Regions from separate parts of the Kocuria sp. CPCC 205261 genome, predicted to be linked through region 1. Evidence: riboswitches for the same ligand, from Rfam matches in the RefSeq annotation. Region 1 holds a riboswitch; each other region holds the start of a gene.

Region 1 (3,266 bases):
CTCGTTCGAAAGTTGGGTGTAGGCGCTCTCGAGGGCGGCCACGAGTTCGGTGCGTTCCACGCTCCACCCGTCCGCGGCGAGGGCCGGCTCGTCGAGTTGCACCCATTCGACGCCGGCCTCAGCCAGGGCTCGCAGGATCGCGGCGTATTCGGCCACGACGTCGTCGAGGCGCTGCAGGGGGTGACTTGCGACGGCATCGGTGGTCTCGGGGCGTGAGAGCAAGAGCAGGCTCACGGGGCCCACGAGGACCGGGCGGGTGGTGATCCCGGTGGTCCCGAGGGTGGTCCGGTAGCGGGACACGAGGCTCTCGGGGTTCGCACGCAACGGGGTGTCCGGGCCGATCTCGGGTACGTAGTAGTGGTAGTTGGTGTCGAACCACTTGGTCATCTCGAGCGGCTCCAACCGATCGGTGCCGCGGGACAACGCCGTGATCAGCTCGATCCCGCGGGGCGTGTCCGGGGCGGCGGGCTCGTAGCCGTCCGCGATGAACCGCGCGGGAACCGCGCCTAGCGCCAGGGACGTGTCCAGGACGTGGTCCACCGCGAACCCCTCGGACGGCACCGCGTGATCCGTGGTGAGGCCGAGTTCGGACAATCGCGTGGCGGTGCGCTCACGCAACCGGGCGAGGGTGTCCAGCACGGTGGTGGCGGGGTGCTGTTGCGGGTCCTTCCAATAGGACTCGAGTGCGCGCTTGAGCTCGCGGTCGGGGCCGATGCGGGGGTAGCCCAGGATCGTGGCGGCGGGGAACGGGACGGGCTGGGTGCTCATGGGAACTCCTCGGAGCTGGTGTGGGGTATGGCGGTTAGGGGGTGTGATGAGCCGCGGCAACGGGTGTGCTCCGGCGCGGCGGGGTAAGGGGAACGTCAGCGTGGGTGGTGCCGCTACGAACGGTTTTCGGCCTGCCCGGATGTGGCGGTCGAAGCCAACACGATCGGTTCACGGGTCGGTCGGGGCTGGTGCGGAGGTCAGGCCGCGGGGCTGCGGCCTCGGTATTCGCGTGCGGCATCCCGGACCCGCAGGTGCTCCAGGATGGTCAGCGCCGCCTCGGGGCGGTTGAACGTGTACAGGTGGAAACCGGCGCAGCCCAGATCCATGAGGTCGTCGATCAGGGACAGGGTGGCCGCGACCCCTCGGTGGCGCAGTTCCTCGGGAGTGTCGGCGCGCAGGAACCGGGTGAGGCGTTCCGGGACCCGGACCCCGGTGATCTCGGTCATGCGCTGCAACCTTTGAGGGTTGCTCAGCGGCATGAGCCCGGCGACCACGGGGATGTGGATGCCCTCCGAGCGCGCGCGTTCCAGGAACGTGGCGTAGTCCTCGGGTTCGTAGAGCACCTGCGTGATCGCGTAGTCCGCGCCGGCCTCCTGCTTGTCCCACAGGGACGCGAGATCCGCCTCGAAGTCGCGGCCTCGTGCGGGGGACGGGTAGCACGCCACCGACACGGACAGCGGTCGCTGACCCGGGCGGAACCCGGTGCCGAAGCGACGTCGTTCGACGTCCCGGATCAGCTCCACCAGTTGGGAGGCCCGGCCCAGGCCACCCGCTGGGGTCCGCCATTCCCCGGTACCCAGGGGCGGGTCGCCGCGCAGCGCGAGGAGGTCGCGAACGCCGTCGTCCAGCAACTGGTCCACGGCGCGCTCAAGACCCGCGCGGTCCGTGCCACCGCACGTGAAGTGCGCCATGACCGGGGTCTTGGTCGTGCGGCGCAGGTGGCGCAGCGCCTCGCGGGAGACGCCGTGATGGCCGGCGTGACCGTGGGTGACCGAGAAGAAATCCGGCCCGGCCTGGGCCATGGCGTCGATGTTGCGCCACACAGTGTCCGGGTCCGCGGTGGGCCGCGGCGGGAACACTTCGAACGAGACAAGCGTGGAGCGGCGCGGGCGCCGGACCAGCCAGGACGTCCTCGTGGGCGGGCCAGTCACGGGCGCGGGTTCTGACGCTGCGAGGGGTGCGGGCATATAAAAAATCCTCCGGCGTTAGGACGCCGGAGGATGAGCTCCGAGCGCCGTACTTGCCGACCACGCGGTTGCGCGGCGGCCGGATCCTCATCTGGGGCACCCCACTACAGCTGGAGGGTTGCCGCCCGGTTAGCCAGAGCTTCGCACCGGGACTCATGATCCTTTGTTACGAGCGAGCGTAGCACAGCCTCGTGACGAGGCCCACGAACGATGACGGAACCGCCGGCCTCCCGCCGCGCTCGTCTTCCCAAGCGGGCTGAATGGACCGCACGGGGGCACCTGGGCCCTGCCGTGGTCATCCTGCCCCACGACGTGCAGGACATGAAGATGCCCGAGTTGGGACCCGAGAACTGGGTCTCGCGCTCGATAGCCGCGGCGCCGGCCGCGGGCGGGTCCGCGTCCTCGCAGGCACCCGCTCCGACGACGACGCCGTCCCCCTTGCGCAGCGCGACCGCCAACCCCGGTCGTCACGAACCCTGAGTTCGGGCCGCCGTGCATCCGGCGGCTCGCCGGTGCACCCGCGTGACCAAAGCGCGGCGAAAAACAGGGACGCCCACCCGGTCAACCGACCGGGTGGGCGCGCCTTGGCGTGTCATCAGCAACTCAGCATGGGTGCCAGACCTTTCCTCCCGGTTCGTAGCACCGGGGGCCGGTGTAACCGGGATAACCGCCATCACTCTCGGGAGCCGGGGGCACGTGGGGTGCCGCCGGCAGCTGCGGGGCAGCAGGTACCCGGGGCGCGGCCGGTAGCTGAGGTGCCGCGGGCTGCGCGGGGGCGGGGTTGTAGTTGTAGTTCGGTTGCGGAGCGGGATTGGGTTGGGGTGCCGGATCGCCCACGGCGACCTCGTCCTCCACGACCGCGGGAGGCGCCTCGAGCGTCGGCGTGGGAGTGGGCGTGGAGGACGAGGTGGGACTCGGCGTCGCGCTCGGGCTCGCGGTGCTCGGAGTTGTGGTGCCGGGGGATGCGGATTCCCCCGGCGGCGCGCAGTCCTGCTTCGGGTCGAAGAAACCGACCTGCATGGCCTGGGCGACGTTGTACGCGCTGTCCATCTCTCGCCGGTACGTGCTGTTGGCGCCCACGGTCATGGGCGTTGCCAGGCCCGCCTTGACGAGTGCCTGGTTGACGTTCAACCCGTCGTCGTCGCGGGTCACTCGGGCGAGGGTGCGGCCGTAGCGGTCCGTGCGTTCCACGTCGTAGTCCAGGTGGATCGTGGATCCCTTGGGCAGTAGGTCCTCAAGCTTGGCCGTGGCCTCGTCCGCGAGGCACTCGCCGGGCTGACCGTCCCGCGCGACCTCCGGGGTATTGATGTT
Region 2 (3,266 bases), on a different contig from region 1:
CAGAGCAGACCACTCCATCACTCACTCACCTCCCGCACCGTGGTGACGGCGCGCAGACTCTCGACGGCGCGGTCCACGGACTCGTCCGAACCGGTCAGGGACAGCGTGAGCGTTCCGAAGGACTGTGACTGCAGGATGGAGATCCCCCCGAAGGCGATGTTAAAGCTGACACCGTCACGGGCGGCGTCCGAGAGCACGTCCCCGATCCGGTTCTGGTCGGTGACGTCCACCAGCACGAGCCGCCCGGGGTGTTCCCGGCGCAGCTTCTCGATCTCGTCCGCGCGCGGCACGGTGCGCATGACCGAGGAGACGAACTTGCGCGTGGTCTGCGCCCGCGGGTGGGCGAAGACCTCCGCGGTGGTCCCGGTCTCCACCACACGACCGCTGTCCATCACGGCCACGCGGTCCGCGGTGGCCCGCACCACGTCCATCTCGTGGGTGATCAACACGATGGTGATCCCCAGCTCACGGTTGACGCGCTTGAGCAGACCCAGGACCTCCTGGGTGGTCTCCGGGTCCAACGCCGAGGTGGACTCGTCCGCGAGCAGCAGTTCGGGATTGCTCGCGAGCGCGCGGGCGATCCCCACGCGCTGCTTCTGACCACCCGAGAGCTGCTCGGGGTAGTTCCCGGCGCGCTCGGTCAAGCCCACGAACTCCAACAGTTCCGCGACCCGCGCCTTGCGTTCCTCGGGCTTCCACCCGGCACGCTTGAGCGGGTAATCGATGTTGCCCGCCACTGTGCGTGACGTGAACAGGTTGAACTGCTGGAAGATCATCCCGATCTTGCGGCGGATGGGCGCCAGCTGGGATTCGCTGCGCCCGTCCACACGGTTACCGGCGACCTCGAGCGTCCCGGACGAGATGGGTTCCAGGCCGTTGATCAGCCGCACGAGGGTGGATTTGCCCGCCCCCGAGTAGCCGATCACCGCGAAGATCTCACCGCGGCGGATGTCCAGGTCCACGGAGTCCACCGCGGTCACGGTGCGCGGGCGGCGTTTGGACCCCGTGACGAAGACCTTGCTCACGTCCCGGAAACTGACCAGGGTGTCCGCCGTGGCGGACGGGCTCACTTGGTCTGCTCCTTGAGGTCCTGCGAGTAGCGGGCCAGCAAGTCCTTGAGCTCCTGCTGATCCACCTTGGTGGGCACCGCGGTGCCCTTGGTCTCGGTCTTCTCCGCGTCCTGGACCTTGTCGTCGTAGTAGAAGCTCGCGACCTTCTTCAGGGTCTCGTTGTCCGCGTTCGCCTCGGTCGCGGCGAAGAGGTTGTCGTACACCTTGGCGCTGTCCGCGGTGGGATCGTCCTGAGCCAGCGCGGACTTGGGATCGATGTTCGCGCGGTCCAGGAAGTCGTTGTTGACCACGGAGGCGGCCACGGAGTCCATGGACAGCACGGTCTGCTCGGCGGAGACCGGGCGGACCGTGACCTTGGACTTGGCGGTGTCGATGTCCTGCTCGGTGGGGGCGATCGTGTCCTTGGTGAACTCCACGAGACCCTGCTGGTGCAAGAGGTTCAGGGCGCGGGACAGGTTGATCGAGTCGTTCGGCACGGCGATCTCGTCACCCTGCTTGAAGTCACCCACGGATTTCACGCTCTTGGAGTACAGCCCCAGCGGGAAGATGGACGTGGAGCCCACGGGAGTGATGGTGTCCCCGGCGTTGTTGTTGTAATCGGCGAGGTACGCGATGTGCTGGAACCAGTTCATGTCGATGTCACCGCTCTTCAGAGCGGGGTTCGGCTGGCTGTAGTCACTGAAGTCCACGTACTCGACCGTGATGTCGTTGTCCGCGGCGACCTGCTTCAACGCTTCCTGCACAGGGGTCGAGCCCACGATCCCGACGGTGATCTTGCCGTCCGCGGCCGGGTCCGAGTTTTCGGAGCCGCCGCCGCACGCGGTGAGGGTGAGGCCCAGGGTGGTGGCCAACACGACGGGAATCAAACGCTTGGTTCGCATGATCATGCCTTTCCAGGGGTCTGTGACGGGGACTCGCGGGGCGAACAGTCCCCCCTGGATGAGGGCACAGGGACGGGTACGTGCTGATTTCCGGGGAACCGCACTTGCCGTGATCTGTTGCAACCGCGACCGGATGGTCATCTGGGGCACCCCGCTACGGGAGAGGGTTGCCGTCCGGCCAGCCAGAGCTACGCGCCGGATCTCGTCATCCACCCGGAATTCTAGCATGGCCCTGCCATGGGCCGACGACCGCCGGAAGGGCCCTATGCCATCCCGGCGATACGTTCGTCCGCGCGGGCCCGGGCCCACTCCTCCGCCCCCAGGACGTCCTCAAGGGTGGGCCGCGTGACGCCGTCGTGATCCTCCAGCACACGCTCGACCATGTCCACGATCTGCGTGAAGCCGAGCGCCCCGCGGTGGAACGCGTGCACGGCCTGCTCGTTGGCGGCGTTGAACACCGCGGGCCACGTCCCGCCGCGCGAACCCGCGTGCTTCATGAGCTCCACGGCGGGGAACACCTGCGAATCGAGCGGTTCGAACGTCCACTGTGCGGCCCGGGTCCAGTCGCACCCCGCGGCGGCACCGGTCACGCGGTGGGGCCAGCCGATTCCGAGCGCGATGGGCAGGCGCATGTCCGGCGGGGACGCCTGCGCCAGGGTGGATCCGTCCACGAACTCCACCATGGAGTGCACGACCGATTGCGGATGCACCGTGACGTCGATCCGGTCCAGGGGGACGTCGAACAGTAGGCTCGCCTCGAGCACCTCCAGTGCCTTGTTGACCATGGTCGCGGAGTTCGTGGTGACCATGACCCCCATGTCCCACGTGGGGTGCTGCAGGGCCTGTTCGGGTGTCACGCGCGTGAGCTGCTCGCGCGTCATGCCGCGGAACGGTCCGCCGGACGCCGTGAGCACGAGCCGGCGCACCTCGGAGGCCGTCCCGGAGCGCAGGGCCTGGGCGATCGCCGAGTGTTCGGAGTCCACGGGGATCAGCGCGTCCTCGAGGCCCGTGTCCGCCGCGGCGCGCAACACGAGCGGACCGCCCGCGATCAGGGACTCCTTGTTCGCGAGCGCCACCCGCCGACCCGCTCCCAGCGCCGCCAGGGTGGGTGCGAGCCCGATGCTCCCGGTGATCCCGTTCAGCACGAGGTCCGAACCCTCCCACTGCGCGATCCGGGTTGCAGCGTCCGGCCCGTACAGGACCTCGGGCGCCGCCGACGACGCCGCGCGTGACCGGTCCGCGATCAGCTCACGCAACCGGGCGGCGTCGTCCGCCGTACCGCTCGTGCCCACCGCACGGACACCGAACGTCACGG
Region 3 (3,266 bases), on a different contig from region 1:
AACTGCGCCATGCGCTCAGCGCTCCACGCCGAGCAGGGCCAACAGGTGGGCGCGCAGCGCGGTGATCTCACTGTCCTCGCGGGAGCGCGGGCGGGCCAGCTCGGGGGAGATGATCTCGGCGATGGTCGCGGGGCCCGTGGCCGTTTCCCGCGCGAGCACCACCACGTGATCGGAGAGCACCAGGGCTTCCTCGACGTCGTGGGTGACCATGAGCACGGTCGTGGGATCGGCGCGGTGCACGTCCAGCAGCAGATCCTGCATCCTGATCCGGGTCAGGGCGTCCAGGGCCCCGAAGGGCTCGTCCAACAGCAGGACCCGCGGGTTCCGTGCCAGGGCCCGGGCGAGGGATGCGCGCTGTGCCATGCCCCCGGAGATCTCCGAGGGACGGTGATTCGCGTGGTGGGACAGGCCGACGAGCTCCAACAGCTGCGCCACCCGCCGCTTCCCTTCCCGGGCGGGAGTCCCGTGGGGCAGACCCAGTGCCACGTTGCGCGCCACGCTGCGCCACGGCAGCAACCGCGGTTCCTGGAAGCCGACGGCGCAGCGCGGGTCGATCTCGCGCACCACCGAGTCGTCAATCCGGACTTCGCCCTCGCTCGCCGTGCCGAGCCCGGCCACGGCGCGTAGCAGGGTGGACTTGCCGCACCCCGAGGGGCCCAGGACGGAGACGATCTCGCCCGGACGCACCGTGAAGGTCACGTCCCTCAGGACCTCGTGGACATGCGCTCCGTGGTGTGCGGGGAAGGACTTGCCGACCCGGTCGAAAGTGACCGCCGCGGCGTCGACGGCAGATTCCGGGCGCGTGAGGATATGGCTCAATTCATCAACTCCATCGTTCCTGGCATTAGCACCTTGCCCGCGTGGGGCTGGTTGCTGCGACGTCAACGAGCCAGGTCTCTCAGCCGCTCCGGATGGGAACCCCACCATTGAACGGGCCGGGAGCCCGCGGGTGCAAATCGTGTGACGCGCCGGGGCGCCGTCGTGACGTGCCGTAACCCGAGGTGTTTCCGAGGACCGGGGATCCCCGTTAGGATCGATGCCACAACGATCACGAGTGCCGACGTTTAGCCCTGGCTTGTCGGACGGCAACCCTCTCCCGTAGCGGGGTGCCCCAGGTGAGGATCGGGCCGCATGACACACCGCATGCGGCAAGTACGGCGCCACACAAGCGCGCTGGACCCGCAAGGTAGGCCGCCGTAGGTGGTGCACGGGGCGCGGGTCGTGTTCCTGCTGAGGGGCTGACCGAGATGAGCAAACGGATTTCCGTCAACGCGTTCGACATGACCTGCGTGGATCACCAGAGCTTCGGGTTGTGGCGCCACCCGCGGTCCCGGGCCACCGAGTACAACACCATCGAGTACTGGACGGAGCTGGCCAAGCTGCTGGAGCGGGGCAAGGTCGACGCCCTGTTTCTTGCGGACGTGGTGGGCATCTACGACATCTACAAGAACTCCGCGGCTCCGGCCGTGCGTGACGGGGCCCAGGTCCCGGTCAACGACCCGTTCATGCAGGTCTCGGCCATGGCCGCCGTGACCGAGCACCTGGGCTTCGGCGTGACGAGCGCGGTGACCTACGAGCAGCCCTACACCCTGGCCCGCAAGTACGCCACACTGGATCACCTCACCAAGGGCCGCGTGGGATTCAACGTGGTGACCTCCTACCTTCCGTCCGCTGCGGAGAACCAGGGCCTGCCGCGCCAGATTGAGCACGATACGCGCTACGAGATCGCGGAGGAGTTCCTGGACGTGTGCTACAAGCTTTGGGAGGGCTCGTGGGAGGAGGACGCTGTGGTTCAGAACCGTGAGACGGGTGTCTACGCGGATCCCACCAAGGTCCATCCCATCCGGCACAGCGGGGAGCACTTCACGGTTCCCGGAGCGGGGCTCACGGCACCGTCCCCGCAGCGCACACCGCTAATCTTCCAGGCTGGCGCGTCCTCGCGCGGGCAGGCGTTCGCGGGTAAGCACGCGGAAGCCGTGTTCATCGGCGGGTTGCGCCCGGACCTCACGCGTTTCGTGACTGACAAGATCCGCGACCGGGCTCAGGCCGAGGGCCGCAGCCGTGACGACGTCAAGATCTACGCGATGCTCTCCGTGGTCGTCGCGGACACGGACGAGGAGGCCCAGGAGAAGTACCGCGACTACCTGCAGTACGTGGACCTGGAGGCCTCCCAGGCGATCATCGGCGGGTGGTCCGGCGTGGACCTGTCCCAGTTCGACGAGGACGAGGCCCTGAACTACATCAAGACCGACTCCATCCAGTCCTTCCTGACCCCGTTCACGCTGCAGTCCAAGGACAAGCAGTGGACGCGCGAGGAGATCGCCAAGCACTGCGCCCTGGGTGGGATGGGTGCGGTCCTCGTGGGCTCCGCGCAGACCGTCGCGGATCAGCTCGAGACCTGGGTGGACGAGGGCGGCCTGGACGGCATCAACCTGGCCTACCACGTGAGTCCCGGTTCCTTCGAGGACTTCGTGGAGTACGTGGTCCCCGAGCTGCAGGCGCGCGGTCGCTACCGCACCGAGTACGAGGGCAACACCCTGCGAGAGTCCCTCTACGGCGAGGGCCAGCCGCGGGTCAAGGACACCCACCCCGCCGCGAAGTACCGCGGCGCGTTCGTGGGCGAGCCCTCCGTCGCGGACACGCCGTCCCGCGAGTTGGTGGGCTGACACCTCCCTCCGACGACGACGCCGCTCGCGCTCGGTCCCGCAGGTCCGGCAGGGCGGCGTCGTCGTCGGCTTCCCCGCCCGTTGCCAGGGCGGGACCCCCGTGTGAGAGTGGAACGCGTGCAACCCGGCTACGACCACTTGGCGAACGACTACGACAAGGCTTTTCCCGCTCCCTTCCAGACGGCGCTCGAACGGCGCGCGGTGGAGGCCTTCGCGGATCACGTCATCGCGGCAGGGGCGCCCGGCCCCGTGGTGGATGTGGGGTGCGGCACGGGGCAAGTCACGGCCGCGCTGTCCGAGCGGGGTCTGCACGTGGTGGGGGTGGACCCGTCCGAATCCATGCTGGGTATCGCGCGCGGATCTCACCCGGAGGTCACCTTCGAAGCCGGCGATGCGAATCCCACGTCGTGGGGTGGTGCGGTGGGGCCCGACCGCCGCGTGGCCGGCGTTCTTGCACGGTTCAGTCTCATCCACGTCCCACCCGCGCAGGTTCCCAGCATCCTGGACTCCTGGGCGGACATGATGGCACCCGGAGGGGTGGTCATGGTGGCGTTCCAAGCACTCGACGGAGGGCGAGCCGTGGTCTCGTTCGATCACGCC

What was found. Region 1 has a riboswitch for S-adenosylmethionine ahead of RF646_RS08870 (methylenetetrahydrofolate reductase). Riboswitches for the same ligand answer to the same signal wherever they lie in the genome.
Region 2: it holds a riboswitch for S-adenosylmethionine, as region 1 does, so the genes downstream of both, RF646_RS10000 (MetQ/NlpA family ABC transporter substrate-binding protein) here and RF646_RS08870 (methylenetetrahydrofolate reductase) in region 1, are expected to answer to the same signal.
Region 3: it holds a riboswitch for S-adenosylmethionine, as region 1 does, so the genes downstream of both, RF646_RS10635 (LLM class flavin-dependent oxidoreductase) here and RF646_RS08870 (methylenetetrahydrofolate reductase) in region 1, are expected to answer to the same signal.

Annotation. Positions count from the first base shown of each region.
Region 1 covers NZ_JAVKPU010000008.1:6,240-9,505, forward strand. Annotated here, with positions in the region: gene metE (5-methyltetrahydropteroyltriglutamate--homocysteine S-methyltransferase) at 1-768, opposite strand, end outside; gene RF646_RS08870 (methylenetetrahydrofolate reductase) at 966-1,955, opposite strand; SAM riboswitch class IV at 2,000-2,116, opposite strand; gene RF646_RS08875 (hypothetical protein) at 2,166-2,435, shown strand; gene RF646_RS08880 (thermonuclease family protein) at 2,559-3,266, opposite strand, start outside.
Region 2 covers NZ_JAVKPU010000009.1:76,888-80,153, reverse strand. Annotated here, with positions in the region: gene RF646_RS10010 (methionine ABC transporter permease) at 1-18, opposite strand, end outside; gene RF646_RS10005 (methionine ABC transporter ATP-binding protein) at 18-1,070, opposite strand; gene RF646_RS10000 (MetQ/NlpA family ABC transporter substrate-binding protein) at 1,067-1,951, opposite strand; SAM riboswitch class IV at 2,047-2,161, opposite strand; gene dxr (1-deoxy-D-xylulose-5-phosphate reductoisomerase) at 2,215-3,266, opposite strand, start outside.
Region 3 covers NZ_JAVKPU010000010.1:58,418-61,683, forward strand. Annotated here, with positions in the region: gene RF646_RS10625 (aliphatic sulfonate ABC transporter substrate-binding protein) at 1-11, opposite strand, end outside; gene RF646_RS10630 (ABC transporter ATP-binding protein) at 16-819, opposite strand; SAM riboswitch class I at 827-918, opposite strand; SAM riboswitch class IV at 1,047-1,161, shown strand; gene RF646_RS10635 (LLM class flavin-dependent oxidoreductase) at 1,239-2,666, shown strand; gene RF646_RS10640 (class I SAM-dependent methyltransferase) at 2,775-3,266, shown strand, end outside.